DNA from 4 places in the Streptomyces sp. JW3 genome. Region 1 is predicted to be linked to each of the others. Evidence: riboswitches for the same ligand, from Rfam matches in the RefSeq annotation. Region 1 holds a riboswitch; each other region holds the start of a gene.
The links. A riboswitch is a leader RNA that binds a small molecule or an ion and turns the genes downstream of it on or off. The one in region 1 is predicted to bind cobalamin.
Positions count from the first base shown of each region.

Region 2: it holds a riboswitch for cobalamin, as region 1 does, so the genes downstream of both, ACTT8P_RS13695 (ABC transporter substrate-binding protein) here and ACTT8P_RS29175 (energy-coupling factor ABC transporter permease) in region 1, are expected to answer to the same signal.
Region 3: it holds a riboswitch for cobalamin, as region 1 does, so the genes downstream of both, ACTT8P_RS28100 (ABC transporter substrate-binding protein) here and ACTT8P_RS29175 (energy-coupling factor ABC transporter permease) in region 1, are expected to answer to the same signal.
Region 4: it holds a riboswitch for cobalamin, as region 1 does, so the genes downstream of both, ACTT8P_RS20555 (ribonucleoside-diphosphate reductase subunit alpha) here and ACTT8P_RS29175 (energy-coupling factor ABC transporter permease) in region 1, are expected to answer to the same signal.

Region 1 covers NZ_JBQOUX010000092.1:19,699-27,004, reverse strand. Annotated here, with positions in the region: gene ACTT8P_RS29190 (FAD-binding and (Fe-S)-binding domain-containing protein) at 1-2,180, shown strand, start outside; gene ACTT8P_RS29185 (DUF7144 family membrane protein) at 2,222-2,674, opposite strand; gene ACTT8P_RS29180 (potassium channel family protein) at 2,855-3,388, shown strand; cobalamin riboswitch at 3,436-3,624, shown strand; gene ACTT8P_RS29175 (energy-coupling factor ABC transporter permease) at 3,655-4,347, shown strand; gene ACTT8P_RS29170 (energy-coupling factor ABC transporter substrate-binding protein) at 4,344-4,679, shown strand; gene cbiQ (cobalt ECF transporter T component CbiQ) at 4,680-5,429, shown strand; gene ACTT8P_RS29160 (energy-coupling factor ABC transporter ATP-binding protein) at 5,426-6,274, shown strand; gene ACTT8P_RS29155 (methylmalonyl-CoA mutase family protein) at 6,549-7,306, shown strand, end outside.
Region 2 covers NZ_JBQOUX010000026.1:23,137-30,442, forward strand. Annotated here, with positions in the region: gene ACTT8P_RS13675 (ABC transporter ATP-binding protein) at 1-935, opposite strand, end outside; gene ACTT8P_RS13680 (ABC transporter permease subunit) at 923-1,753, opposite strand; gene ACTT8P_RS13685 (ABC transporter permease) at 1,750-2,694, opposite strand; gene ACTT8P_RS13690 (ABC transporter substrate-binding protein) at 2,701-4,236, opposite strand; cobalamin riboswitch at 4,341-4,532, shown strand; partial or broken gene ACTT8P_RS13695 (ABC transporter substrate-binding protein) at 4,897-5,472, shown strand; gene ACTT8P_RS13700 (PepSY-associated TM helix domain-containing protein) at 5,670-7,139, shown strand; gene ACTT8P_RS13705 (DUF5134 domain-containing protein) at 7,136-7,306, shown strand, end outside.
Region 3 covers NZ_JBQOUX010000085.1:9,932-17,237, forward strand. Annotated here, with positions in the region: gene ACTT8P_RS28075 (PDR/VanB family oxidoreductase) at 1-893, opposite strand, end outside; gene ACTT8P_RS28080 (MSMEG_1061 family FMN-dependent PPOX-type flavoprotein) at 947-1,576, opposite strand; gene ACTT8P_RS28085 (TetR/AcrR family transcriptional regulator) at 1,703-2,353, shown strand; gene ACTT8P_RS28090 (ABC transporter ATP-binding protein) at 2,310-3,134, opposite strand; gene ACTT8P_RS28095 (FecCD family ABC transporter permease) at 3,131-4,159, opposite strand; gene ACTT8P_RS28100 (ABC transporter substrate-binding protein) at 4,156-5,199, opposite strand; cobalamin riboswitch at 5,254-5,460, opposite strand; gene ACTT8P_RS28105 (acyltransferase domain-containing protein) at 5,455-6,429, opposite strand; gene ACTT8P_RS28110 (beta-ketoacyl-[acyl-carrier-protein] synthase family protein) at 6,627-7,306, opposite strand, start outside.
Region 4 covers NZ_JBQOUX010000049.1:9,700-17,005, forward strand. Annotated here, with positions in the region: gene mctP (monocarboxylate uptake permease MctP) at 1-613, shown strand, start outside; gene ACTT8P_RS20550 (GNAT family N-acetyltransferase) at 743-1,261, shown strand; cobalamin riboswitch at 1,256-1,414, shown strand; gene ACTT8P_RS20555 (ribonucleoside-diphosphate reductase subunit alpha) at 1,540-3,912, shown strand; gene ACTT8P_RS20560 (ribonucleotide-diphosphate reductase subunit beta) at 3,912-4,925, shown strand; gene ACTT8P_RS20565 (hypothetical protein) at 4,838-5,053, opposite strand; gene ACTT8P_RS20570 (GlxA family transcriptional regulator) at 5,146-6,111, shown strand; gene ACTT8P_RS20575 (bifunctional albaflavenone monooxygenase/terpene synthase) at 6,128-7,306, opposite strand, start outside.

The DNA of each region.
Region 1 (7,306 bases):
GGATCAAGCGGCTCAACGACAAGGCGCTGGCCGAACTCCCGGACGGCGACGCCTTCCTGCTGGCCCAGTTCGGCGGGGACACCGCCGAGGAGGCCGACGCGCGGGCGCACCGCATGCTGCGCGCGGTGCACCGCTCGGCGCACGACGCCGACTGCGCGTTCCTGGACGACCCCGCGCACGAGAGCGAGCTGTGGCAGGTCCGCGAGGCCGGTCTCGGCGCCACCGCGCACGTGCCGGGCAAGCCCGACACCTTCGAGGGCTGGGAGGACTCGGCGGTGCCGCCGGACCGGCTGGGCGACTACCTGCGGCGGCTGACGGCGCTGTTCGAGGAGTTCGGCTACCGCAGCGAGACCGGGCCCAGCCTGTACGGCCACTTCGGACAGGGCTGCGTGCACACCCGTATCCCGTTCGACCTGTACACCGCCGAGGGGGTGGCGGCGTACCGGCGGTTCATGGAGCGGGCGGCCGACCTGGTGGTGGAGTTCGGCGGGTCGCTGTCCGGGGAGCACGGCGACGGGCAGAGCCGGGGCGAGCTGCTGCCGCGGATGTTCGGGGCCGAGCTGGTGACGGCGTTCGGGCGGCTGAAGGCGGTCTTCGACCCGCTGGACCGGATGAACCCGGGGAAGGTCGTCGCCCCCTACCGGCTGGACGAGAACCTGCGCCTGGGCGCCGACTGGGCCCCGGCCGACCCGCGCGACCCGCACTTCCGCTTCCCGCACGACGGGGGGTCGTTCGCCGAGGCGGCCAACCGGTGCGTCGGGGTCGGCAAGTGCCGTCAGCACACCAGCGACGGCACGGTGATGTGCCCGTCGTACCAGGTCACCCGGGAGGAGGAGCACTCCACCCGGGGCCGGGCGCGGCTGCTGTTCGAGATGCTGGACGGGCACGGGGACAGCGCGATCCGGGACGGGTGGCGGTCCGAGGCGGTCAAGGACGCGCTGGATCTCTGTCTGGCCTGCAAGGGCTGCAAGAAGGACTGCCCGGCCGATGTCGACATGGCGACCTACAAGGCGGAGTTCCTGTCGCACCACTACGCGGGACGGCCCTGGCGCCGCCCGCGTTCGGACTGGTCGATGGGGTGGCTGCCGGCGCTCGCCCAGGTGGTGGGCCGGGCCCGGCTGGCGCCGGCCGTCAACGCGCTGAGCCACGCCCCGCTGCTGGCGCGGGCGGCGCGCGCGGTGGCCGGGGTGGCGGACCGGGAGGTGCCGCTGTTCGCGCCGGAGACGTTCCGGCGGTGGTTCGCGCGGCACCGGCCCGCCGGCGACGGGGCGCGCGGCACGGTGCTGCTGTGGCCGGACACCTTCACCGACCACTTCCACCCGCACATCGGACGGGCCGCCGTACGGGTCCTGGAACAGGCGGGCTGGCGGGTGGAGCTGCCGCGGGACGGCGCGCTGTGCTGCGGGCTGACCTGGATCTCCACCGGCCAGCTCGGCGTCGCCGAACGGGTCCTGGCCCGCACCGTGCGGGCGCTGGCGGAGCACGTCCGGGCGGGCGGCCTGGTGGTGGCCCTGGAGCCGAGCTGTACGGCGGTCTTCCGGGCGGACGCGGCGGAGCTGTTCCCCGGCGACCACGACGTACGGCGGCTGCGCGACCAGACGGTGACGCTGGCCGAACTGCTCACCGAGCACTCCCCCGGCTACCGACCGCCCCAGGTGCCCGAGCGGTCGGCGCGGGCGGTCGCCCAGGTGCACTGCCACCAGCACGCGGTCACCGGCTGGGACGCCGACCGGGAACTGCTGCGCCGGGCCGGTGTGGCCGCCGAACGCCTGGACTCCGGCTGCTGCGGACTGGCCGGCAACTTCGGCTTCGAACGCGGCCACCTCGACGTCAGCGAGGCGTGCGCGGAACGGGTGCTGCTGCCCCGGCTGCGCGCCGAAAACGCCGCGACGGTCGTGCTGGCCGACGGCTTCAGCTGCCGCACCCAGATCCACGAGTTCGACAGCGGCGGCCACGAGGGCGTGCACCTGGCGGAACTGCTGGCCGACGCGCTCCCGGCCGGGCCGGCCGACGCGCCGGACGACGGTCCGGGCAGCGCGTACGGCGTCGCGCCGGGCGCCCGCCCCGCGCCCCCGTCCCGGACGGCACGGGCGCTGGCCCTGACGGGCGCCGGGGCGGCCGGGCTGGCCGCAGCGGGAGCGACGGCCGCCCTGCTGGCACGACGCCGCCACCGCCGTTGAGCACGGCGGTGGCGGCGCCTGCGCCGACCGGCCGGGTGCGGTCAGACCGCGCGGCCCGGACTCGTCTCGTCCTGCCGGCTGGCCAGCGCCCAGATCACGAAGACGTCGATCGCCATCTGGATCACCGACCACACGGGCGCGTACGGCAGGAAAAGGAACTGCGCGACGAGGCTGAGCGAGGCCAGCGCGATGCCGGTGAAGCGGGCCCACGCCATGTCCCTGAGCAGCCCGAACCCGGTGACCAGGACCAGCGCGCCGAGCACGACGTGCAGGATGCCCCAGCCGGTCAGGTTCATCTCGTAGACGTACGTGCCGATCCGGGCGTACACGTCGTCCTCGGCGATCGCCGCGATGCCCTGGAGCACCGCGAGGGCGCCGTTGATCAGCATCAGGACGCCCGCGAAGACGACACCCCCGGTCACCCAGCCTTGGTGCCGGGCGGCGGGACGCGCGGACGAGGAGGCACCGGGGTTCGGTGCGGCGTGCTGGGTCATGAGGGTGATCCCTTCTCACGGTTCCTCCGAGCCTGTGCCGGACCGCCGCCGACGACCACGCGGGATACGCCGAACGAGTGAAGGAGGTCGGAGCGGGTTTACGGCGCAGAACATGCGGCCCCGGGTGCCCTCGCGTTGACTGGCGACGGCAGGCACGGGCGGAACACGCCGGAGGACCCCATGACCACGCCGGGCAGCGCACGCGGGCCCCGAGCGGTGTGGACCACCGCCCGGTCCTGGCTGCTGTGGACCGGCGGCACGGTGGTCACGGTGGTGGCGGCCTACTTCCTGCTCCCGCTCGACGAACTGGGACCGCACCGCCCCGGCCTGAGCTGGCTGCTGTTCGCCCTCGTCCTCGCCGGCGTCGCCGTCCTGCTGCTGCGCCAGGTGCACCACGTCCTCACCGGCCGCCCGGAGACCCGCCCGGGACTGGCCATCACGCTGCTGATCCTGCTGTCCGTGCACACCTTCGCCGCCGCCTACTACACCCTCGCCAAGCAGCCCGGGGAGTTCCACGGGCTGCGCACCCGGGTGGACGCCCTGTACTTCACCGTGGTCACTCTCGCCACCGTCGGCTACGGGGACATCACGCCGCGCGGACAGACCGCGCGGGTGGTGACCGTCGTGCAGATCCTGTACACGTTCGTCTTCCTGACGGCCGCCGCTACGGCACTGAGCGAGCGGGTGCGCGACCTGGTGACCCGCCGCCCATGACGACGTACGGGCCCCGGGGCGTGCTTGTCACCACCCCGCCCCGAGCACTACTGTCGCCACGCCTTGGTGAACGGGAAATCGGTGCGACACCGGTGCGGCCCTCGCCACTGTGATCGGGAAGTCCGGCTCCAGCCCCTCGCGAGGGGGCGGCCACTGGGTCCTCACGGACCCGGGAAGGCGGAGTTCGGGCGGTGGTACCCGTCAGCCAGGAGACCGGCCAAGGCGCGTCGTCCATCCACGAGGTGCTGGAGAGGGTCTGCCGAGTCATGCACATAGCCGAGGGTTTCCTGCCTCCGGCGCACGCGATCGCCTGGGGTGTCGCGTCCGCGCCGTTCGTCGTCCACGGAGTACGTTCCCTCACCCGTGAGGTCCGCGAGCATCCGGAGAGCACCCTGCTCCTCGGTGCCGCCGGGGCCTTCACGTTCGTCCTGTCCGCCCTGAAACTGCCGTCGGTGACCGGGAGCTGCTCCCACCCCACCGGCACCGGGCTCGGCGCGATCCTGTTCCGCCCGCCGATCATGGCGGTGCTCGGCACGATCACCCTGCTGTTCCAGGCGCTGCTGCTGGCGCACGGCGGGCTGACCACGCTCGGCGCCAACGTCTTCTCCATGGCGATCGCCGGCCCCTGGGCGGGCTACGCCTGCTACCGGCTGCTGCGCCGCTTCGAGGTGCCGCTGATGGTCACGGTGTTCTGCGGCGCGTTCGTCGCCGACCTGGTCACGTACTGCGTCACCAGTGTGCAGCTGGCGCTGGCCTTCCCCGACCCGGGCAGCGGGTTCTGGGGCGCGCTCGGCAAGTTCGGGTCCATCTTCGCGGTCACGCAGATCCCGCTCGCGGTGAGCGAGGGGCTGCTGACGGTGCTGGTGATGCGGCTGCTGGTGCAGTCCAGCAAGGGGGAACTCACCCGGCTCGGCGTGCTGTTGACACACCCAAAGCCGCGCGGGGCGGTGGCCCGGTGAAGCGGAACACGAAGATCAACCTCCTGCTGCTGCTCGCGGTGGCCGCGCTGGCCGTGCTGCCGCTGGTGCTGGGGCTCGGCGACCACAAGGCGGAGCCGTTCGCCGGGTCCGACGCCGAGGCGGAGACCGCGATCACCGACATCGACCCGGACTACGAACCGTGGTTCTCGCCCCTGTACGAACCCCCGTCCGGGGAGATCGAGTCGGCGCTGTTCGCCGTGCAGGCGGCGCTCGGCGCGGGCGTGCTGGCGTACTACTTCGGGCTGCGCCGGGGCCGGCGACAGGGTGCGGACCGGGCCCTGGCCCGCTCGGCCGCGTCCGAGGACGCCTGAGTGCTGCCGATCGACGCGGCGGCGCACAGCAGCCGCTGGCGCCGCCGGCACCCGGTGGACAAGGCCGTGCTCGCCCTCGGCCTCACGGTGCTGGCGGTCTCGCTGCCGCCCTGGCCGGGTGCCGCGCTGGTGCTGGTGACGGCGCTGACCGTGCTGCTCGGCCCGGCCGGGGTGCCGGCCCGGCGGCTGTGGCGGGCGTACCGGGTGCCGCTGGGGTTCTGTGTGACGGGCGCGCTGCCGCTGCTGGTGCGGGTCGGCGGTCCGGGCCCCTTCCTGGGCCTGGCCGCCGACGGCCCGGTGCGCGCCGGTGAACTGCTGCTGCGCACCTCGGCCGGCTCGCTCGGCGTGCTGCTGTTCGCCTTCACCACCCCGATGTCCGACCTGCTGCCCCGGCTGGTGCGGGCCGGGGTGCCGGCCCCGGTGGTGGACGTGGCGCTGGTGACGTACCGGATGAGTTTCCTGCTCCTGGACTCGGTACGCCGCGTCCGCGCCTCGCAGGCCGCGCGGCTCGGGCACACCACGCGGGCCGCGGCCTGGCGTTCGCTGGGCGGGCTCGGCGCCACCGCGTTCGTACGGGCCTTCGACCGGGCGGCGCGGCTCCAGACCGGACTCGCCGGCCGCGGCTACGACGGCACCCTGCGGGTCCTGGTGCCCGCGGCCCGGGTCTCCGGCCCCTTCACGGCGGCGAGCCTCGCCCTGCTCACGGCGCTGACCGCGCTCACCTGCGTCCTGAGAGGTCCGCTGACATGAGCGAACCGGCACTCCTCGCCCTGCGCGGCGCGTCCTTCGGCTACGAGGACGGTCCGGCCGTGCTCGACGGGCTGGACTTCGAGGTGCGCGAGGGGCGGGCCCTGGCTCTGCTGGGCCGCAACGGCAGCGGCAAGACCACACTGATGCGGCTGCTGAGCGGCGGACTGCGGCCGGAGGGAGGGCAGTTGACGGTCCGCGGGGAGCCGGTGACGTACGGCCGCAAGGGGCTGACCCGGCTGCGGACCACCGTGCAGGCGGTGGTGCAGGACCCGGACGACCAGCTCTTCGCCGCGTCCGTCGCCCAGGACGTGTCGTTCGGACCGCTCAATCTCGGTCTGCCGGACGCCGAGGCCCGGCTCCGGGTCGCCGAGGCCCTCGCCGCCCTGGACATCACGGCGCTCGCCGACCGGCCCACCCACCTGCTGTCCTACGGGCAGCGCAAGCGGGCCGCGATCGCCGGGGCGGTGGCGATGCGGCCGAGGGTGCTGATCCTCGACGAGCCGACCGCCGGGCTCGACCCGGACGGCCAGGAACGGCTGCTGGCCACCCTCGACCGGCTGCGGGCCGGCGGCACCACCGTCGTCATGGCCACCCACGACGTCGACCTGGCCCTGCGCTGGGCCGACGACGCGGCGCTGCTCACCCCGGACGGCGTGCGCACCGGGCCGGCCGCCGCGCTGCTGGCCCGCACGGACCTGCTGTCCCGTGCGGGCCTGCGGCTGCCGTGGGGCGTCGCGGCGGCCCGGCTGCTGCGCGCGCGGGGCCTGCTGCCGGACACGGCACCGGGGCCGCGTACGGCGGAGGAGCTGGCGGCGGTGGTGCCGGGCCTGCCGCTCAGCCCTTGAGGACCGCCATGCCGGGGTCGGCCGCCGACAGGGAGCGGATCAGCGCGGTGCGGGCGCGGGCCACGCGGGAGCGGACCGTGCCGACCGGGCAGCAGCGTGCGACGGGCCCGGCGGCCCGGAATGCGCTAAGGGCCCCGAGCCCCCTGACCCGGTGACGCACGTCACACACCGCTCCCCCCGGACGGACGAGCGTCCCACATCACACCGTCGAAGAGAACAAGGTCACAAGTGTGCCCTCTGCTGCCCGTCCGCCGTCCTGCCCTAGCATCCGAGCATGACGGTCCTGCCTGACGACGGGCTCCCGCTGGCGGCCGAGTTCCCTGACGCGACACATGAGCAGTGGCAGCACCTCGTGGCGGGTGTCCTGCGCAAGTCCGGCAAGGAGTTCTCGGACGACGCCGAGGCGGAGCAGACGCTCTCCACCGCGCTGGAAGACGGGCTGCGCATCCGGCCCCTCTACACCTCCCGGGACACCGCGCCCGCCGCCGGACTGCCCGGCTTCGCGCCCTTCGTGCGCGGTGGCCGGGCCGCGGGGCACACGGCCGGCGGCTGGGACGTGCGCCAGCGGCACACGGTCGCGGACCGGGGCGCGGTCCTGGCCGACCTGGAGAACGGCGTCACCTCCCTGTGGCTGGCCGGCCTCCCGGCCGCGTCCCTCGCCGACGCCCTGGACGGCGTCCACCTGGACCTGGCGCCCGTCGCCCTGGACGCCGGCGCGGAGTCCGAGGCGGCGGCGCGGCGGTTGCTCGCGCTGTACGAGGAGCGGGGCGTCGCCCCCGAGGCGGTGCGCGGCACCCTGGGCGCCGACCCGCTGGGCCACGAGGCGCGCGCGGGACGGCCGTACGACGTCGCCTGGGCGGCGGTCCGGGAGCGCGCCGAGAGGTTCCCGGGGCTGCGGGCGCTGACCGTGGACGCGCTGCCGTACCACGAGGCCGGCGGGTCGGCGGCGCAGGAGCTGGGCTGCGCGCTGGCGACCGGGGTGGCGTATCTGCGCGAGCTGACCGGCACCGCCGGGCTGAGCGCGGAACAAGC
Region 2 (7,306 bases), on a different contig from region 1:
AGTCCGGCGAGGCAGCGGGCGAGGACGGTCTTGCCGCTGCCGGACGGTCCGACGACCGCTGTGCAGCCGCCCTCGCGCACCCGCACGGTCACGTCGTGCAGCACTTCGCCACGGTGGCCCGGGTGCAGCCACGCGGTCAGGTTCCGGGCCTCCAGCGCGGTCCCGGCCGGCTCCGCGGAGGTGGCTCGTGCCGGGGGAGGGGACGGTGGGGCGGCCGGGGCCGGGAGGACGTCCGGTGTGGGGCCGGTCGCGGTGACCCGGCCGTGCTCCAGCAGGATCGTGCGGGCGGCCACCGCGCGCACCAGGTCGTGGTCGTGGCTGAGCAGGAGCAGGGCGTATCCGGCGGCGGTCAGCCGGGTCAGCTGTTCGGCCAGCCGTAGCCGGGCCACCGTGTCCAGACCGGTGCTGGGCTCGTCGAGGACCAGGACGCGCGGGCCGCAGGCCAGGACCTGGGCGAGGGCGACGCGTTGCCGCTGGCCGCCGGAGAACTGGTGCGGGAAGCGGCGCAGCACCGCGTGGTCGTCGGGCAGACCGGCGGTGCGCAGGGCGTCGGCCGCGACCGCCCGGTTCTCACCGGAGGACCGATGCAGGCGGGCGAGTTCGGTGAGGACCGGGCCGATGCGGCGGGCGGGGTTGAGCGCATGGGACGGGTGCTGCGGCATGTACGACACGACCCCGCCCCGGACGGTGCGCGCGATGCCGGTCGGGCCCTCCTCGTCCACCACCGCCACGCCGTCGACCCGTACTGTTCCCGTCAGCCGGACCCCGGGCGCGGCCTCGCCCAGCAGGGCCAGCGCGGCAGTGGTCTTGCCGCTGCCGGACGGGCCCACCAGGGCGGTCACCTCGCCGGACACAACGGTGAAGTCGACCCCGTCCAGGAGCCGGGCCGTTCCCGCGCGGGCGGTGAGTCCGCCGACCTCGATCACCGGCTGCACGCCGGCACCCTCTTCCGGTTCCTCGCCGCGCCCGGCAGCAGGCCGTCCGCCAGCAGGTTGACGCCGACCACGAACATCACCAGCAGCACCGTCGGTGCCAGCACCGCCCACGGCTGCACGAACAGTGCCTCCCGGCTCGCGGCGATCACCACACCCCAGTCGGGAGAGGTCGGGTCGAGGCCGAGACCGAGGAAGTTGGCGGCGGCCACCGTGAACACCGCCCCGCCGACCCGGGTGCCGGCGTCGGCGGCGGCCACCGGCAGCACCGCCCGCCCGACGTGCCCGAACAGGACCCGCGCCGGGGACTCGCCCTGCAACCGCATCGCCTCGGCGACGGGTCCGCTGGCCGCGTCCAGCGCCGCCGCCCGCAGCAGCCGGGCCACGGCGGGCACGTTCAGCACCGCCACGGCCAGGGTCACCGCGACCGGATGGCCGCGCCAGCCGACCCCGACCACGCTGATCACCAGCAGCGAGGGCAGCGGCAGCAGCAGCTCCACCGGCCGCATCAGCAGATCGTCCAGCCACCGGCTGCGGGCCGAAGCCGCCGCCAGACCGAGCACGGCTCCCACGGCGACGGCCAGCGCCACCGCGGCACACGCCACCCCCAGGGCGCTCGCCCCGCCGCGCAGCACCAGTGTCAGCACGTCCCGCCCCAACGCGTCCGTGCCGAGGGGATGCCCGTCGCCGAGGGCGTAGGGCATGCCGTCGGAGGGAACGGCGGTGTCCGTCACGAACGGGCCGACGACGGCCGCGGCGACCGGCACCACCAGCAGCAGTGCCCCGGCCGCCGCCCGCCGGGTACGTCCACCGGTACTCATCGCAGCACCTCCGTACGGGGAGCCAGCCGGTGGCTGACGAGGTCCGCCGCCAGGTTGAGCAGGCAGGCGACGGCGGCCAGGGTCAGGGTGAGGGCCTGCACGGTGGGCACGTCCCGGTTCTGCACCGCCTCCACCAGCGCGGTCGCGGTCCCGGGGACGGCGAAGACGGCCTCGACGACGAGTACGCCGCCGAGCAACTGGTCCCCGGTCCGGGCCAGTTCCTGGACGCCGGGCACGGCAGCGCCCGGCAGGACGTGCCGCAGCACCAGCCGGGCCGGCGGCACCCCGAGGCGACGGGCCTGCACCGTGTAACCCGCGTCCAGCGCGGTGACCGTACCGGCGCGGATCTGCCGGGACAGTACGCACACGGTGCGGGCCAGCAGGACCGCCACCGGCAGCACGAACAGCTCCGGACGCCGCCACCACCCGTCGTCCGCGCCCACCCAGGTCGACGGCAGCCAGCCCAGCCGCAGCGAGAACACTCCCACCAGCAGCAGCGCGAGGACGAAGTCCGGTACGGAGGTGAGGGTCAGGGTCACGGCGGACACGACCCGGTCGGTGCGGCTGCCCGCCCGCAGCCCGGTCAGCAGACCGACTCCGACGGACAGCGGCACCAGCAGCACGATCGTCACGGCGGCCAGCGCGGCCGTCACCGGCACCGATGATGCCAGTACCCCGCTCACCGGTCCCCCGCCGACCAGTGACGTCCCCAGATCACCGGTGACCAGTCCGTGCGCCCAGTCGACGAACCGCTCGACGGCCGGCCGGTCGAGCCCCATCTGCTCCCGGAGCCGTGCCACCTGATCGAGGCCCGCCTGCTCGTTGAAGTCGACGGTCGCCGCGTCACCGGGCAGCAGATCGGTCAGCAGGAAGACGATGACACTGAGCGCGGCGAGCTGGACGAGCGTCCACCCGGACCGCCGCAGGGCATAGCGCAACATTCGAGGTCAGGCCAGCCACACCGTGTCGAACCTGGCCCAGTCCACGGTGTTGGGCGGGGCCTCCTTCACCCCCTGGACGCTGCTGGAGACGGCGTTCAGCCACTCGGGATGCCCCCACAGCACCAGACCGCCCTGATCGCGCAGGGTGGTCTGCACCGACCGGTACCGGGCGGTGCGCTCGTCGTCGTCGACGACGGCCCGCGCGGCGGTGAAGGCGTCGTCGAAGTCGTCGTGCTGCCAGGCGGACTGGTTCTGCGGGGCGTCGGTGAGCAGCCGTTCGCTGATGTAGGTGGGGATCGTCATGGCACCGCACCGGTGGTTGGTGACGGTGCCCTTGGCCAGCGCGTCCGTGAAGTACGACTCCGGCGGCCCGTTGACGACCTCCACCTTCAACCCGGCCTCCCCGGCCTGCTCGGTGAACAGGTGGGCGGCCTGCGCGAAGCCGTCGGCGGCGGTGGAGGTGTAGAAGGTGACCTTCTTGTTGTACAGACCGGTGCGCTTGAGAAGCCGGCGGGCCTGCGCCACGTCCCGCTCGCGCTGCTCCAGGCCGTCGGGGTAGTAGGTGTAACCCTTGCCGTACAGGTCGTTGCCGAGCTCGGCACGGCCCGAGCAGACCACCTCCACCAGCCGCTTGCGGTCCACGAGCAGCTTGACCGCCATCGCCGCGTCCGGGTCGTCGAACGGCGCCCGGTCCGTCTTCAGCGCGAACCCCTGCACACCGCTGCGCTCGGTCGCCACCACCCGCACCCGGCTGTCATGGGCGACCGTACGGGCGAAGGTGGGTGTCATCTCGTGCGCGAAGTGCACCTCACCGCTGCGGACGGCGGCGGCGCGGGCCTCGGACTCGGCGGACAGGATACGTATCACGTCCAGGTGCGGGGCGCCGTTCCAGTGGTCGTCGAAGCGGCGGCCGGTGAAGGTGCGCCCGGCCGTGAAGGCGACGAACCGGAACGGGCCGGTACCGACGGGCTTCGCCGGATCGTCCCAGCCGTCCCGGACGATCGGCGTGCCGGTCATCGCCAGCTGGCTGGGCAGCTCCGCGTCGGGCCGGTCGAGAGTGATCACCACGCCTCGCTTGCCGACCTTGCGGCAGTTGGCCAGATCGATGTGGGACAGGGAGTTCTTCGCCAAGTGGTCCGCGGCGTCCGGGTCGAGGATGCGGGACAGGCTGTACAGCACGTCGTCCGCACCGAGCACGTGCCCGTCGTGGAATCGGGCCTCGCGCAGCTCGAACCGCCACACTCGGGCCGCGTCGTCACTGGACCAGGAACGCGCCAGGCGCGGGACCGGCCGCAGGGCCGAGTCCAGCTCCACCAGCTTGTCGAAGACGGCCTTGTGCCGGGCGATGTCCACGAACTGCCGCTGCGCGTGCGGGTCCATGGTCTCCTTCACCCCGGCGCCGGGGAAGGCGGCGCTCAACGTGCCGCCCTTCTTCGGCGTGGAGGAAGCGGAACCGGCGGACGAGCAGCCGGGAAGCAGCAGCCCGGCGCCGGTCGCGGCCGCCGCGGCGAGCACACTCCGGCGAGTGGGGGTGACCGGCATGTGGGCGTACCTTCCTGCCTGTTGGGTTCCGGAATCACGGCACACGCATCCAATCCGTAATTGCAAGCTATGTGCAAGAGGGGTCGTTGTGGAACTGATCACTCAACTCCGCGTTGTCGTCGGGCATGATGCGCGGCGTACCCACGAGCGACGGGAACCAGGAAGCCGGTGCGAATCCGGCGCGGTCCCGCCACTGTGACCGGGGAGCGAACCCCACACGCCGCGGCCGCCCGGCCGGAAGGCGCGGCGAGCGGTGATCCGGCAGCCAGGAGACTGGCCCGTCGCCCTCACCGACCGTCCGGGGCGTGGACTCCCCAGGAGGAGGCGCGTGATGCGTGTCGGGAACCGGCGTACGGCCGGCGCGTCCGTCTGCCCTGGACCACCTTCGGCGACCAGGGGAAGGCCCCGCAGACATGACGTCCTCCTTCGCACGCCGCCGCCTGGTCACCGGGCCAGGTGCCCTCGTCGCCGGCGCCGCCCTCGCCAGCTGCTCCTCCGGTGGCGGTGACGGCGGCGGCTCGTCGGGCGGCCGCCGGTTGCGGGCCGCGTTCAGTGCCGGCGGCTCGCAGGAGACCCTCGACCCGCACATCTCCTCGCTCTTCGTCGACCAGGCCCGCGCCAAAGCCCTGTTCGAACAGCGTCCTGACGTACAAGGACGACATGTCCGTGCAGGCCCGGCTCGCAGAGCGCTGGGAGAGCGACCGGTCCGGCAGCCGCTGGACGATACGGCTGCGCTCCGCCGCCCGCTTCCACGACGGCGGCCAGGTCACCGCCGCCGACGTGCTGTGGAACTACCGGCGCATAGCCGACCCCGCCACCGGTGCCTCCGCCCAGCAGCTGTTCACCCGGGTCGACTTCGGCGCGAGCACCGCCAAGGCCGCGAGCTGACCCTCGTACCGAAGGAGCCCGACTTCGAGTTCCCCGCCGCTCCTGGCGCCTCCGGCACCGAGATCGTCCCCGAGGATACGAAGGACTTCACGAAGCCCGTCGGCTCCGGGCCCTTCCGGGTACCGCTCCTTCACGCCGGGCGGCAACGCCCTGTTCACCGCGTGGGGCGACCACTGGGGCGGCGGCCCGCGCGTCGAGAAACTGAAGTTCGTGCCCGTCAACGACGAACGGGCCCGGCTCAACGCCCTGCTGTCCGGGCAGGTGCACTACGCCCATGATCTGACGGCGTCCTCCGCGAGCCGCGTCGCCGACCGGGACGGGTTCGCCGTGCTGCGCAGCAACCCATGACAGGGCCCTCATCGCGCCGGTGGCCCAGCGTCGGCTGCGAGTCGCCGACGGACGGGCCGAGGAGCGCGCCACGCCCACGCCTGACGAGTTGACGTGACGCCAGTCACAACATCGTGGGGAACTCCCGCCGTCACGCGCCCGACTACTGCACCGGACGACCGAAGACGGCGGTAGCCGTTCCGGCAGAGAGGACCGTCATGACGGAGAGCCGTGCGGCGCGGGAGACGACCAGTGCCACCACCACGGAGCCGCCGCCGGGCGCGCCGGACCCGGAACCGGCACCCGCGTCGTCCGGGAAACAGGTCACGGCCGCACCGGCCATGTCCTGGAACGCCCTGCGCCCACTGCTGCTGCGACTGCACTTCTACGCGGGTGTCCTCATCGGCCCGTTCCTGCTCGTCGCGGCGGTCACCGGGCTGCTGTACACGGCGACACCCCAGATAGAGGCGATCGTCTACCGGCACGAACTGCACGTGACCCCCGAGGGCGAGCCCGACGCGCTGTCGGCGCAGGTGGCCGCCGCGCGCGAGGCGGTACCCGAGGGGACGCTGGTGTCGGTGACCCCGGCGCCCGGCCGGGACGACAGCACCAGGGTCGTCTTCGAGAAACCCGGGCTGCCGGACAACTGCACGCAGACCGCGTTCGTGAACCCGTACACCAGTGAAGTACTGGGTCAGGAACGCACCTTCGCCGGCTGGTGGATGCCGGTGCGGGCCTGGGTGGACGGCCTGCACCGGCACCTCAACGTCGGCGAACCCGGGCGGGTCTACAGCGAGATCGCCGCGAGCTGGCTGTGGGTGGAGATACTCGGCGGCCTCGCCCTGTGGCTGACGACCCCCCGCGCCCACAACCGCGTCCGGCGGGTGTTCGTCCCGCAGCGCGGGCCGAAGGGACGCAAGCGCACCATGTCCTGGCACGCCGTGGTCGGTGTGTGGGCCTCGGTCGGTCTGCTCGGGCTGTCCGTCACCGGCATGACCTGGTCCACGTACGCGGGAGCGAGCATCGGGGAGATCCAGTCGGCGTTGGCAGGACCCAGCCCGGCCCTCGCCACGGACCTGCCCACCGCCGGGAAGAACTCCGGCACCGGGTCGGGGCCGGCGGCCGACGTCGGCATCGACGCGGTCGTGGCCTCCGCGCACGAGGCCGGACTGCGCGGAGTGATGAATGTGTCGCCGCCGACGAAGGACCAGGTCACGTACGTGGTCAAGGAGAACACCCGCAGTTGGCCCGAGCGCCATGACACCGTGGCTGTCGACCCCGCCACCGGCGAGGTCACGGACCGCACGTACTGGGCCGACTACCCGTTCCTCGCCAAGTTGACCAGCTGGGGCATCGATGCCCACATGGGCCTGCTGTTCGGCCTGGCCAACCAGATCGTCCTCGCCCTGCTCGCCATCGCCCTCATCGGCATGCTCCTGTGGGGCTACCGCATGTGGTGGCTGCGCAGGCCCACCCGCACCGAGGGGCTCGCACTCGGGAGGGCGCCCGCACGCGGGGCCTGGCGGCGGCTGCCGGGCCGGTTCCTCGCACCCGCCGTCCTGGTCACCGCCGTGATCGGCTACTACCTACCGCTGTTCGGCCTGCCCCTGCTGGGCTTCCTCGCCGTCGACCTGGTCGCCGGCTCCCTGCGCCGGCGCCGTGCCGCCCGGACGGGGGCGTCCGCATGATCAACGCGACCGGTCTGAGGTGGATCCTCACAGCCCTGTTCGTCCTGCCCACCCTTTACGCGCTGTGGCTCGCGGCGACATCGGGCCGCTCGGTACCCAGCCGGGTGGGTCACCTCCTGCACGCCGTCATGGGCGCCGCGATGGCGGCGATGACCTGGCCCTGGGGC
Region 3 (7,306 bases), on a different contig from region 1:
ACGCACGGGTACATCCGGCCGGCCGGGGCGCCGATGTCGTCGCGGTGGTCGGGTTCGCCGTCCAGGACGGTGAGTTCGCAGCTGCCGCAGACGCCCTCCCGGCAGCCCGCCGCCACCGTCCGGCCGCTGTGCGCGAGGGCGTCGAGCAGGGACCTGCCCGCCGGCACCTCGACCGTCCCGCCCGACCGGGCGCACTCCACCGCGAAGGCGGTGTCCGGACCGAACGCGCGGCGCACCGGCCGGAACCGCTCCGCGTGCAGCCGCCCGGCGGGGAACGCCTGCTCGGCGGCGGACAGCAGCGGCGCGGGGCCGCAGCAGTAGACCAGGGTGTCCGCGGCCAGGTCCGCGGCCAGCGCGCGCGGGTCGGGGCGGCCCTGTTCCCGGGTGGCGACGAGACGCACCCGGTCCCCGTACCGGGCCCGCAGGTCCTCCGCGAACGGCATCGCGGCCACCGACGGACCCACGTACACCAGCCGGGCGGGCAGCCCGGCCGCCGTCACCGCCCGCAGCATCGGCAGCACGGGGGTGATGCCGATACCGCCGGCCAGGAACAGGTAGCCCGGTGCGGGCCGCAGCGGGAAGTGGTTGCGCGGCGCCGACACCGTCAGGGCGCGCCCGGCGCGCAGGAAGCGGTGGACGTACTCCGAGCCGCCCCGGCTGAGGCGGTCGTGGCGGACGGCGATCCGGTAGGTGTCCCGGTCGGCCGGGTCCCCGCACAACGAGTACTGCCGGATCAGCCAGTTGGGCAGTGACACGTCGATGTGGGCGCCCGGCTCCCAGGGGGCGAGCGGTCCCCCGGTGGCCTTGAGGGCGAGGGAGACGACGTCCTCGGTGACGGGTTCGAGGCGGTCGACCACGACGGTCTGCTGGGTCTGCTCGGTCTGTGGTGCCATGGGGTTTCGGTGTCCTTGTGGGCCTGGGCGTCCGGTCGGCCTGGTCGGCCCGGTCAGTAGAGGTCGCGGTAGCCGTCCTCGAGACGGCGGTCGATGAACCCCGGATCGACGTCGAGGCCGAACTGGCCGACGGCGACCTCGCCGGCCGAGGGCATCTCGGCGGCGAGCGACTGGGCGGCGGGGTCCCACAGTCGGGACCGGATGAGCGCGCGGCCGCAGTGGAAGTACGCCTCCTCCACCTCGACCAGAATCGCCAGCACCGGTCGCCGGGCCTCGGTCTCCATCCGGGCCAGCACGTCGGGCTCGTCGGTGGGCCGGGCCCGGCCGTTGACCCGCAGCGTCTCCCGCAGGCCGGGGATGAGGAAGAGCAGCCCGATGCCGTCGTTCTCGGCGAGGTTGTGAAAGGAGTCGGCGATCCGGTTGCCGGGGCGGTCGGGGATGGCGAGGGTGCGGTCGTCGAGGACCTTCACGAAGCCGGGGTAGTCGCCCCGGGGCGAGCAGTCGGCGCGGCCCCGGGCGTCGGCCGTGGCCATCGCGAGGAACGGCGAGTGGGCGATGAACCGGCGGAAGAAGTCGTCCAGGCGGTCGGTCTTCTTCGCCGCGGCCATGGCGTCGGGCGCACCGAGCCGGGCCCGGACCTCGTCCGGGCGGACACTGCGGTACGGGGTGGCGGCATGCGTCATGAAAGGTCCTTCCGCGGGGCGGATCGGCGGCCGTCCTTGACGGCTCCGCCGCAGGTCATGACAGTATTGTGAGCAATTGTTCAGGTCGTCCGCCACTCGCTTTCGCGGCGCTGCCCAGGAGGTTGCATGACATCCGGCCGACGCGGTCTCGCCCCACGTAAACAGCCCCGTCAGGTGCGCGCCGAGCTGACCCGGCAGCGCATCCTGGACGCGGCTGCTCACATTTTCGAGGAGTACGGCTACGCGGCGGGCACCACCAACCGGATCGCCGAACGGGCCCGGGTGTCGATCGGTTCCCTCTACCAGTACTACCCGAACAAGGACGCGATCCTGGTGGAGCTGGTGACCCGGCACCTGGAAGCCGGTGAGGCCAGTGTCGCCCGGTACCTGGCCGAGGGGCTGCCCGAGTCGCTGGAGGGCATCCTGCGGGTGTTCGTCCGGGCGGCGGTCGAGAACCACGTCGCGGATCCGCAACTGCTGCGGGTGATGGCCGAGGAGGCGCCGCGGGCCCCCGAGCTGCTCGCGAAGGTGAACGCGTACGAGGAGGAGCGCGTCCGGTACGGCCGGGAGCTGCTGGAGCGCCATCCCGAGGTGCGGGTGACCGACACCGAGGCCGCCGCCCGGCTCCTGGTGACCACGGTGGAGCTGGTGGTCCACAAGATCTGCTCGGCGCCGGTGCCGCTGGAGACCGGCCGGCTGGAGGACGAACTGGTGGCCATGCTGCACCGCTATCTCACCGGCGGGGCGGCTGTGTCGCGCGGCGCAGGAAGCGGATGACCGGGTGGCCGGGGCCGTCGGTGACCTCGGCGCGGACGCCGTAGACACGTTCGATGAGGGACGGGGTCAGGACGTCGCCCGGGACGCCCTCCGCGACGGTCCGGCCCTCGCTGAGCACGAGGACGCGGTCGCAGTACATCGCCGCGAGGTTGAGGTCGTGCAGTGCGACGACGGTGGTGACGGGCAGGCCCACCACCAGTTCCAGCAGGTCCAGTTGGTGCTGGATGTCGAGGTGGTTGGTGGGTTCGTCCAGCAGCAGTTCGCGTGGTTCCTGGGCGAGCGCGCGGGCGATCTGGGCGCGCTGGCGTTCGCCGCCGGACAAGGTGTGCCAGGACTGGCCGGCCCGGTCGGTGAGGCCGGTGCGGTCGAGGGCGGCGGCGACGGCGCGGGCGTCCGCGGCCGATCCGGCCGCCCAGGGGCGGCGGTGCGGGACCCGGCCGAGGGCGACGACGTCCCGGACGGTCAGTTCGGTCTGGGTGTCGGCGTGCTGTTCGACGGTGGCGAGGCGGCGGGCCGCGCTCCGGCGGCCGACTTCGGCCAGCGGCCGGCCGTCGAGAGTGACCACGCCGGCGGCGGGGCGCAGCACCCCCGCCAGCAGTCTGAGCAGGGTGGACTTGCCCGACCCGTTGGGGCCGAGCAGACCGACCGTCTCGCCCGGGCGCGGGGCGAGGCTGACACCGTCCACCACGAGCCGCCCGCCGGCCCGCCGGCCCACGCGGTCGGCGCGCAGCCCGCCGGCGGCGGGGGCGGTTTTCAGGCCGGCCGCCTCCGAGTCGTTCACGACCGCCGCCTCCCCCGGTAGAGGACGGCCACGAACGCGGGTACGCCGATGAGGGAGGTCACCACTCCCACCGGGATCTCCTGCGGGTCGAGGACGGTACGGGCCAGGGTGTCCACCCAGACCAGGAAGACCGCGCCGGTCAGCACGGTGACCGGCAGCAGCCGGGCGTGGCCGGCGCCGGTGAGCGCGCGGGTGGCGTGCGGCAGCACCAGCCCGACGAAGCCGATCGCCCCGGCGCAGCTGACCAGGGCGGCGGTGAGCAGGGCGGTGGCGCACAGCAGTACGAGCCGGGTCCGGGCCACCCGCACGCCGAGGCTCGCGGCGGCCTCCTCGCCGAAGGTGAACGCGTCCAGGGTGGCCGAGTGGACCAGACAGACCACCAGTACGGCGGCCAGCACCCCGGCGCACAGCAGTACGTCGGTCCAGCCGGCCCCGGTGAGCGAGCCCAGCAGCCAGAACATCACGCCCCGGGTGGTCTCGGCGTCCGCCGACGTCAGTACCGTGAACGAGGTCAGCGCGGAGAACAGCTGCATGGCGGCCACCCCGGACAGCACGACCCGGTCGACGCTGCCGCCGAGGCTGTGGCTGAGCAGCAGCACCAGCGCGAAGGAGACCAGGGCGCCGACGAACGCCCCGGCGGACAGCGACACCGCTCCCCCGCCCACGCCGAGCACGATCACCGCGACCGCGCCGGTCGAGGCGCCGGAGGAGACGCCGAGGACGAACGGGTCGGCCAGCGGGTTGCGCAGCAGGGACTGCATGACCGCCCCGCACAGCGCGAGGCCCGCGCCGCACACCGCGGCCAGCAGGGTGCGCGGCATCCGCAGGTCCCACACGATGCCGTCGCGCAGCGGGGCCAGCGCGCCCTCGCCCAGCCCCAGATGGGCGGCGACCGAGGCCCAGACGTCGGCCGTGGAGATGTCGGCCGGTCCGATGGTCACCGCGACGGCGACCGACACCACGAGCGCGGCCAGTCCGGCCGCGGTGAGCAAGGGGGTCCGGAGGCCGGCCGGTATGCCGCTCACTTGGCGAACCCGAGGTCCCGCAGCCCTTCGGCCACCTTCTCGATGCCCTCCACGGTGCGGATGGACGGGTTCATCGCCTGCCCGCTGAGCAGCACGTACCGCTTCTTCCGCACGGCTGTGAGGTTGCGGGTGGCCGGGTTGGTCTCCAGGAACTCGATCTTGGCTGCGGCGGTCTCCGCGGTCTGCGACTTCCGGGTCAGGTCGCCGAGGACGATGACGTCGGGGTCGCGGTCGGCGACGGTCTCCCAGTTGATCTGGGGCCATTCGTCGTGGGTGTCGGAGAAGACGTTCCGGGCGCCGAGGGCGCGGGTGATGGCGCCGGGGGCACCGCAGCACCCGGCGAGGTAGGGCGCCTGGGAGTTGGCGAACCAGTACATGAGGGAGACGTCGGACACCGCCAGACCGTCCGTGGCCGCACGGACCCGTTCCTTGAGCCGCTTCACGAGCGCGTCGCCGCGCTGGTCGACGCCGAAGGCGCGGGCCAGGTCGTGTATCTCGCCGTACACCGTGCCGAGGGTGAGCGGGGTGGCGCGGGAGCCGTCGCCGCCGCTGTCGTTGTCCTTGCCGGCGCCGCAGTCGGCCGGGGAGACGTACGTCGGCACGCCCAGCTTCTCGAACTGTTCGCGGGTGGCGACCCCGCCGGTGCCGAGCGTGGAGACGAAGGAGGCGGTGACGAAGTCGGGTCCGGCGTCCAGGACCTTCTCGAAGGAGGGGGCGTTGTCGGCCAGCCGGGGCACCCCGGCGTTCGCCTTCGCCAGGTCCTTCGGCACCGGGTCGGTCCAGGTGGCGGTGCCGGCCAGCCGGTCGGCGAGTCCGAGGGAGAGGAGGATCTCGGTGCTGCCCTGGTTGAGGGAGACGGCGTGCCTCGGCGCCGACTTCAGGGTGACGGTGTGGCCGCAGTTCTGGAGGGTCACCGGGTATCCGGCGGCGGAGGCGCCTGCGGACGTCCCCTGCGTTCCGGCGGTGCCGCACGCGGTGAGCAGCAGCAGGCAGGTGGACAGGAGCGCGGCGGAACGGGGGGTGGAACGGAGCACGGGCATGCCTCGGGTGTCGGGGCTCTGGACGCGGAGCCTGGCCTGTGGTCGACCTCCGCGCGGGGCGCGGAGGTGCCAGCAGGTCTTCGGACTCGGGTTCGTCCGGACGAGGCGCCTTCCCAGGACGGTGCCCCGCCGTCGCGCGGTGCTCGTCCCAGTGGCATCAGTGCCCCGCCCGTCCCCCTCACCGCTGCGCGTCAGTTCCGGATTCGCACCGGATTCCCTGACCACCGGGGTGGTGGCGTGACTGGCCCCGACAGACTACCAAGCACCCTGGCCGGGGCGGTGCGGCGGGGCGACGGCGGCCAGCCGCTGCCGTATCCGCTCCGCGCCGACCGGGGTGCGCAGCGGCGCGGCGGTCGCGCAGCCCGGCAGTCCGACCTTGACCAGGGCGCTCAGCAGAGCCCGGGGGCCGCTGTCGATGTAGGTGGTGAAACCGGCCCCGCGCAGGGCGCGCAGGGCGCGGTGCAGGGCCATGGGTTCGGTGAGGTGGGCGGCGGCGGCGGTGCGCAGTTGGGCGGGGGTCGCGGCCCAGCGCCCCGCCGTGGTGTGCACGGCGAGCGCGGGCCGGGCGATCGGCTGGGCCCGCAGCAGCCCGCGGAAGGACCGGTGCACCTCCCCCAGCAGCGGATGGTGGAAGGCGGTGCGGCTGGCCAGCCGGGTCACCCGGTGCCCGCCGTCCAGCAGCGCCCGCTCCAGGTGCGCGAGCTGGGCGTCGGGGCCGGCGAGGACCACCTGGGCGGGCGCGTTGCGGGCGGCGATCCGGACCTGCGCGGTGCCACAGGTACGGATCAGGCGGGCCGCCCGGTCGGCGTCGGCGTCGGTGGCCACCATGCCGGCCGCCGGCAGTCCGGCGGTCCGCAGCAGCCGGTCCCGGACGCGCAGCAGTTGGACGCCCTGGCGCACCGTGACGGCCCCCGCGACGGTGAGGGCCGCCAGGTCTCCGACGCTGTGCCCGAGGACCGCGTCGACCCGGGGGCCGGCCAGGTCCAGCAGGACGGTGGCGGCGGCCACCACCGCGGCGTACGTGGCCAGGTCGAAGCCGAGGGGGTCCGTGCGCAGGAGTTCCTCGGGGCCGGGGGCGTCCTCCTCGGTGAGGAGCCGGCCGACGGGCAGGGCGCCGGGGCGGCGGCCTGGCGCGTGGGCGTCCACGGTCGCCAGCACCTCGGCGACCGCGGGCACCTCGCGCAGGTGGCGCAGGGCGCCGGGGAGGTAGGCGCCCTGGCCGGGACACATCAGTACGGTGCGGGGCCGATCCGCCGGCACCGCACCGCCGGCGGCGCTCAGGGGGAGAGCGGCGGTGGGCGGACCGCTCGCGGAACGGACGCCGGCGGGCGACCCGCTCGTGGTACGGCCGCTCACCGGCGGGCCGCTCACCGGATGTTGACTCAGGGAACGTTGCTGCATGGGACGCTGCCTCATGGGGCGTTGGCTCATGAACCGGTCGTGAAGGCCAGCGCGACGTTGTGTCCGCCGAAACCAATGCTGGTGCTGAGGGCCGCCAGCGGTCCCGCCGGCAGGGGTTCGGGGTCGCGGCCGACCACGTTCAGCTCGATCGCCGGGTCCACGCGTTCCAAGCTGCGGGTGGGCGGCGCGGTTCTGTCCCGCAGGGCGAGGACGGTGGTGACCGCCTCGATGGCACCGGCGGCGCCCAGCGTGTGCCCGAGGGCCGCCTTGGTCGCGCTGACCGTCACGTCGTCCAGCACCTTCCCGAACGCCATGTGCAGCGCCTGCGCCTCGCTGAGGTCGCCGACCGGCGTCGAGGTGGCATGCGCGTTGACGTGCCGGACCTCCTCCGGGAAGAGCCCCGCGTCACCGAGGGCGGCGGTCACGGCGGCCGCGCAGCCCGTCCCGCCCGGCGCCGGCTGGGCGACGTGGTGGCTGTCGTTGGTGATGCCGGCGCCGGTCAGCCGGCAGTGCACCCGGGCACCGCGGGCCGCCGCGTGCCCGGCGCTCTCCACCACGAGGATGCCGGCCCCCTCCCCCATCACGAAGCCGTCGCGGTCGGCGTCGAAGGGACGGGACGCCCGCTCGGGGTCGTCGCACCGCCGGGACAGGGCCCGCAGCCGGGCGAACCCGGCGAAGATCAGCGGATGCAGACCGGCCTCCGCGC
Region 4 (7,306 bases), on a different contig from region 1:
GGGCGTGGCGTTCGCGGCGATCGGCATCGGCGCGCTGGTCCCGGCGGCCATCATGTCCATCGCGGCCGCCAACCTCTTCACCCGCAACATCTACAAGGACTTCCTCAGGCCCGACGCCACGCCGGAGCAGGAGACCAAGGTCTCCAAGCTGGTGTCGCTGCTGGTCAAGGTGGGCGCGCTGGTCTTCGTCCTCGGCATGGACAAGACGGTCGCGATCAACTTCCAGCTGCTCGGCGGCATCTGGATCCTCCAGACCTTCCCGGCCCTGGTCGGCGGTCTGTTCACGCGCTGGTTCCACCGCTGGGCGCTGCTGGCCGGCTGGGCGGTCGGCATGGTCTACGGCACGCTCGCGGCGTACGGCGTCGCCTCGCCGACGCAGGCGCACTTCGGCGGCTCCTCCAAGGAGATCCCGGGCATCGGCGAGATCGGCTACATCGGTACGACGGCGTTCGTCCTGAACGTGCTGGTGACGGTCGTCCTCACCTTCGTCCTGCGCGCCGCCAAGGCCCCCGACGGCGTCGACGAGACCCGGCCGGAGGACTACACGGCGGACGCGGGCGACCCGGGGGTGGAGGTGGAACTGCCGCCGGCGACCGCGGGCTCCGCCCACTGAGAGGCTCCCCGGGACGCGGGCTGTGTCGATCCGCGGCTCCGCCGCGTGGACGCGACCAGCCACAGGCAATCCGCGGCGGGCCGCCGAAAAGAACCGAAACGGCGGCCCGCTGCCCTGCACACTCCCGCCATGGACTTCGTGATCCGTTCCGCCCATCCCACCGAATACCGGACCCTCGGCGACCTCACCGCCCATGCCTATCTCCACGACGGCCTCCTGGACTTCGGCGAGTCCGACGCCTACCTGACGGAACTCCGCGACGTGGCGAAACGCGCCGCCGCCGCACACGTACTGGTCGCGGCGGTGAACGACCAGGTGCTCGGCGGCGTCACCTTCGTCCCGTCCCCCGGCCCGATGGCCGACCTCGCCCGCGAGGGAGAGGCCGAGATACGGATGCTCGCGGTGGCCCACGAGGCCCGCGGCCGAGGCATCGGCGAGGCCCTCGTCCGCGCCTGCGTGGTCCGCGCCCGCGCGACCGACGGCTGCCACCGCCTGATCCTCTCCACCCAGGCGACGATGCGCGCGGCCCACCGCGTCTACGAACGCCTCGGCTTCGTCCGCACCCCCCACCGCGACTGGAACCCCCTCCCGGAGCTCGACGACATCAAGCTCCTCACCTACGAACTGGAGCTCCGACACAACATCTAGGGTCGCGTCAGCGGCACGGCACAACATGTATGCTCATGCTCGCTGTCGCCGCAGGGGAATCCGGTGCGAATCCGGAACTGTCCCGCAACGGTGTACCGGCGTGCCTGCGCGCACCGGTCCAGTCCGAGTACCTGCCGACGGTGCGCCCGGCCATCCGGTCCGGGCGCCTGACGTCCGGGCCTCGTGGAATGGGCCGGTGGACGCGACGCCGCGCGCGCTCGTGAGCTGCCTCCCGCCCTCCTCCGCCAGGCCCCGTGCCGAGCGAGGGAGTGCCCCACATGACCATCGCGCCAGCGGAACCAGCCTCAGCCACCCCCGCGGACAGCCCCGGTGCCGCCCTGCTGCGCACCCTGACCGCGCTGACCGCCGACCTCCCCGACGCCGACCCCGGCCGGGTCGCCGCCGCCGCGCTGCGCGGCCGCTCCGCGCGGGCCGACGAGTCGGAGCTGCGGGAACTGGCCACGGAGGCCGCGGCCGGCCTGATCTCCGAGGACCCGGCGTACTCGCGGCTGGCCGCCCGGCTGCTGACGCTCACCGTGCGCGCCGAGGCCGCCTCCCAGGGTGTGACCGTCTTCACCGGGTCCGTCGCCACCGGCCACCGCGAGGGCCTGATCGCCGACCGTACGGCCGCGTTCGTACGCCGGCACGCGGACCGCCTCGACGCGCTCGTCGACCCCGCCGCCGACGACCGCTTCGGCTACTTCGGCCTGCGCACCCTGCACAGCCGCTACCTGCTGCGCCACCCGCACACCCGCAAGGTGATCGAGACCCCCCAGCACTTCCTGCTCCGCGTCGCCGCCGGCCTCGCCGAGGACGAGACGCCCCGGTCCCTCGACGAAGTGGCCGCGCTCTACCGCCTGATGAGCCGCCTCGACTACCTCCCCTCCTCCCCGACCCTCTTCAACTCCGGCACCCGGCACGCCCAGATGTCGTCCTGCTACCTCCTCGACTCCCCGAAGGACGAGCTGGACTCGATCTACGAGCGTTACCTCCAGGTCGCCCGCCTCTCCAAGCACGCCGGCGGCATCGGCCTCGCCTACTCCCGTATCCGCGCCCGGGGTTCCCTGATCCGCGGCACCAACGGGCACTCCAACGGTGTCGTCCCGTTCCTGAAGACGCTCGACGCCTCCGTCGCCGCCGTCAACCAGGGCGGCCGGCGCAAGGGCGCCGCGGCGGTCTACCTGGAGACCTGGCACGCCGACATCGAGGAGTTCCTCGAACTGCGGGACAACACCGGCGAGGACGCCCGCCGCACCCACAACCTGAACCTCGCGCACTGGATCCCGGACGAGTTCATGCGCCGCGTCGACACGGACGCGCACTGGTCCCTCTTCTCCCCCGCCGACGTCCCCGAGCTGCCCGACCTCCACGGCGACGCGTTCGACGCGGCCTACCGCGCGGCCGAGGCGGAGGGACTGGCCCGCAGGACCCTGCCCGCCCGCGAGCTGTACGGCCGCATGATGCGCACCCTGGCGCAGACCGGCAACGGCTGGATGACCTTCAAGGACACCGCCAACCGCACCGCCAACCAGACCGCCGAACCGGGCCACGTCATCCACTCCTCCAACCTCTGCACGGAGATCCTGGAGGTCACGGACGACGGCGAGACGGCGGTCTGCAACCTGGGCTCGCTCAACCTGGGCGCGTTCGTCGTGGACGGCACGGACGGCACAGACGGCGTGCACGGCACAGGCGGCGGCATCGACTGGGAGCGGCTGGACGAGACCGTCCGCACCGCCGTCACCTTCCTCGACCGGGTCGTGGACATCAACTACTACCCGACCGAGGAGGCGGGCCGCTCCAACGCCCGCTGGCGTCCCGTCGGCCTCGGCGCGATGGGCCTCCAGGACGTCTTCTTCCGGCTCCGCCTGCCCTTCGACTCCCCCGAGGCCAAGGCCCTCTCCACCCGCATCGCCGAGCGCGTCATGCTCACCGCCTACGAGACCTCCGCGGATCTCGCCGAACGCAGCGGCCCACTGCCGGCCTGGGAGAAGACCCGTACCGCCCGGGGTGTCCTGCACCCCGACCACTACGGGGTGACGCCGGCCTGGCCGGAGCGCTGGGCCGCGCTGCGCGAGCGCGTCGCGCGGACCGGACTGCGCAACGCCCTCCTCCTCGCCATCGCCCCCACCGCCACCATCGCGTCCCTCGCGGGCGTCTACGAGTGCATCGAGCCGCAGGTGTCCAACCTGTTCAAGCGCGAGACGCTGTCCGGCGAGTTCCTCCAGGTCAACGCCTATCTGGTGGACGACCTCAAGCGGCTCGGTGTCTGGGACGCCCGCACCCGCGAGGCGCTGCGCGAGGCGAACGGCTCGGTCCAGGACTTCGACTGGATCCCCGAGGACGTCCGCCGCCTCTACCGCACGGCGTGGGAGATCCCGCAGCGCGCCCTGATCGACCTGGCCGCCGCCCGCACCCCGTACCTCGACCAGGGCCAGTCCCTGAACCTGTTCCTCCAGACGCCCACCATCGGCAAGCTCTCCTCGATGTACGCGTACGCCTGGAAGCAGGGCCTGAAGACCACGTACTACCTGCGCTCCCGCCCGGCGACCCGCATCGCCCGCGCCGCGCGGGCACAGTCCGCGCCGGCCGCCGAAGACGCCGTCGCCTGCTCCCTGGAAAACCCCGAGTCCTGCGAGGCCTGCCAGTGATGACCACCGCCGTCAAGAATCTCCTCGACCCCGGCTTCGAGCTCACCCTGCGCCCCATGCGCTACCCCGACTTCTACGAGCGCTACCGGGACGCCATCAAGAACACCTGGACCGTGGAGGAGGTCGACCTCCACTCGGACGTCACCGACCTCGCGAGGATGACCCCCGAGGAACAGCACCTCATCGGCCGCCTGGTCGCCTTCTTCGCGACGGGCGACTCGATCGTGGCGAACAACCTGGTGCTGACCCTCTACAAGCACATCAACTCCCCCGAGGCGCGGCTCTACCTCTCCCGCCAGCTCTTCGAGGAGGCCGTCCACGTCCAGTTCTACTTGACGCTCCTGGACACCTACCTCCCGGACCCGGACGACCGCGCCGCCGCCTTCGCGGCCGTGGAGAACATCCCCTCGATCCGCGAGAAGGCCGAGTTCTGCTTCAAGTGGATCGACTCGGTGGAGTCCATCGACCGTCTGGAGTCCAGGTCCGACCGCCGCCGTTTCCTCCTCAACCTCATCTGCTTCGCCGCCTGCATCGAGGGCCTGTTCTTCTACGGGGCCTTCGCCTACGTCTACTGGTTCCGGGGCCGGGGCCTGCTGCACGGCCTGGCCACCGGCACCAACTGGGTGTTCCGCGACGAGACCATGCACATGTCCTTCGCCTTCGACGTGGTCGACACCGTCCGCAAGGAGGAGCCGGACCTCTTCGACGACGAACTGCGCGGCGAGGTCACCGACATGTTGCGGGAGGCCGTCGAGGCCGAGCTGCAGTTCGCGCGCGACCTGTGCGGCGACGGCCTCCCGGGGATGAACACCGACTCCATGCGGCAGTACCTCCAGTGCGTGGCCGACCAGCGGCTCACCCGCCTCGGCTTCGCCCCGGTGTACGGCTCGGAGAACCCGTTCTCCTTCATGGAGCTGCAGGGGGTTCAGGAGCTGACCAACTTCTTCGAGCGGCGCCCCTCGGCGTACCAGGTGGCGGTGGAGGGCACCGTCGACCTGTCCGAGGACTTCTGAGCCCGTGCGATCTGCCGGTCGACGCGCCGCTCGCGCACGATGCCGAACAGTGAGGGGAGGATCATGACGACGAGGACGGCGAAGGCCAGGCCCATGCCGATCAGTGCTTCTGTCTGTTCTCCGGTCATGACACCACTGTCGCGCCGGTGACTGCTGACCGCGAGTGGCAGGACTGCCGCAGGCCCTCGAATTCCTGCCACTCACGGGGCACACTGACGGCATGCTGAAAAACGTGGCCGCGGTGCTGCTGGACGGAGTGCATCCCTTCGAACTCGGCGTCGTCTGCGAGGTGTTCGGCATCGACCGCGCCGACGAGGGACTGCCCGGGTACGACTTCGCGGTGGTCTCCGCCGAGGGCCCGACGCTGACCACCCACGTCGGCGGACTGACCGTCGGCACGCCGTACGGCCTCGACCGGCTCGACGACGCCGATCTGATCGCCGTACCGGCGGGCAACGAGTTCCTGCACCGGAGCTTTCCGCCGGAGCTGCTCGACGCCCTGCGGCGGGCGGTGGCGCGGGGGACGCGGGTGCTGAGCGTGTGCTCCGGGGTCTTCGTGCTGGGCGCCGCCGGTCTGCTGGACGGACGGCGCTGCGCGGCGCACTGGCACCACGCCGAGGAGCTGACCCGGCGGTATCCGCGGGCGGCGGTCGAGGCGGACGTGCTCTACGTCGACGAGGACCCGGTGATCACCTCGGCCGGCACGGCCGCCGGGATCGACGCCTGTCTGCACCTCGTCCGCAAGGAGCAGGGACCGGAGGTCGCCAACCGGATCGCCCGGCGGATGGTGGTGCCGCCGCACCGGGACGGCGGGCAGGCGCAGTACATCGAGCGTCCGCTGCCGCGCTCGTCGTGCGACACCGTCGGCGGGGTGCTGGCCTGGATGGAGCAGCACCTCGACGAGGAGATCACGGTCGAGCAGCTCGCCGCCCGTGCCGCCATGTCCCCGCGCACCTTCGCCCGCCGCTTCCAGCAGGAGACCGGCACGACGCCCTACCGCTGGCTGCTGCGCCAGCGGGTGCTGCTGGCCCAGCGACTCCTTGAGGGGACGGACGAGACGATGGACACGATCGCCCGGCGGACCGGGTTCGGCACGGCGGCGGCGCTGCGGTACCAGTTCACCCGGGTGCTGGGCACCACCCCGCAGGGCTACCGGCGCACGTTCAGGGGCCCGCGGGCCGCCTGAACGTGCCGGGCCGATCTCACCGCGGCAGCGCCCGCAGCCGCAGCCGGCGCGGCCGCAGCGTGATGCCGATCCGCGGCCGGGTGTCCGACCCCGGCGCGTGCTCGAACCGGAAGGCGGCCGCGATCACCGCGGTGACCAGGGTCAGCTCCGCCATCGAGAAGTGGTCGCTGGGGCACTTGCGGTTGCCCACGCTGAACGGGGCCATCGCGTACTTCGGTACGTCCCCGCCCCGGCCGGGCAGCCACCGGTCGGGGTCGAACTCCTCGGGCCGCTCGAAGGACCGCCGGTCGCGCTGGACGGCGTACGGACTGTAGATGACGTCCGCCCCGACCGGAATGCGATACCCGCCCAGCTCCGTCTCGGCCACCGTCCGGCGGGTCAGAATCCACACGGCGGGATACAGCCGCATTGTCTCGACGACCACATTCGCGGTGTACGTCAGCCGCCGGGCGTCCTCGAATGCGAGCGGCCGACCGGCCGCGACGCTATTCACCTCGGCGCGGATCTTGTCGCCCAGTTCCGGGTGCTCGGTGAGCACCAGCAGCAACGACATGAGCACGGAGCCGACGGTTTCGCTGCCGGGGGTGAGTATCGCGATGACCTGGTCGTGGATCTCCTGTTCCCCGATGGGCTCGCCATTCTCGTCCGTCGCCTCCAGCAAAGCCGTCAGCAAATCGTCCGGTTTCCGCCCGCTCGCCCGCCGGTCGGCGACGATCTCGTCCACCAGGAGATGCAAATCAGCCAGTGCCCGGTTGAATTCCCGGTTGCTCGGGAGGGGTATCCGGTAAAGCGGCCCGAGGGGGACGACCATGCGCTGGTACATACCGCTGAACAGCGTGGCGAGGTCCGCGCATATCCGTTCGGCACGGTCGTCCATGTAGCTGCCGCGCATCAGGCAGCGGGCCGAGATCCGGACGGCCACCCGGAAGGACTCCGAGGTGATGTCGAGGACCTGGCCGCCGCTCCAGCGGCGCACCAGCGCGTACGCCTCCTCGGCCATGATCGGCCCGTAGGCGGGGATCGCGTCGAGCCGGAAGGCGGGCTGGATGGTGCGCCGCTGGCGCCGGTGCATCGGGCCGTTGGCGGTGGCCACGCCCTCCTTGCCGAGCAGGCTCTCCAGGGATTCCCAGAGCGGTCCGGCGATGACGTAGTCGGGGCTGAGCGCCAGCGCGCCGGTGAGGTGCGGGGCGGTGAC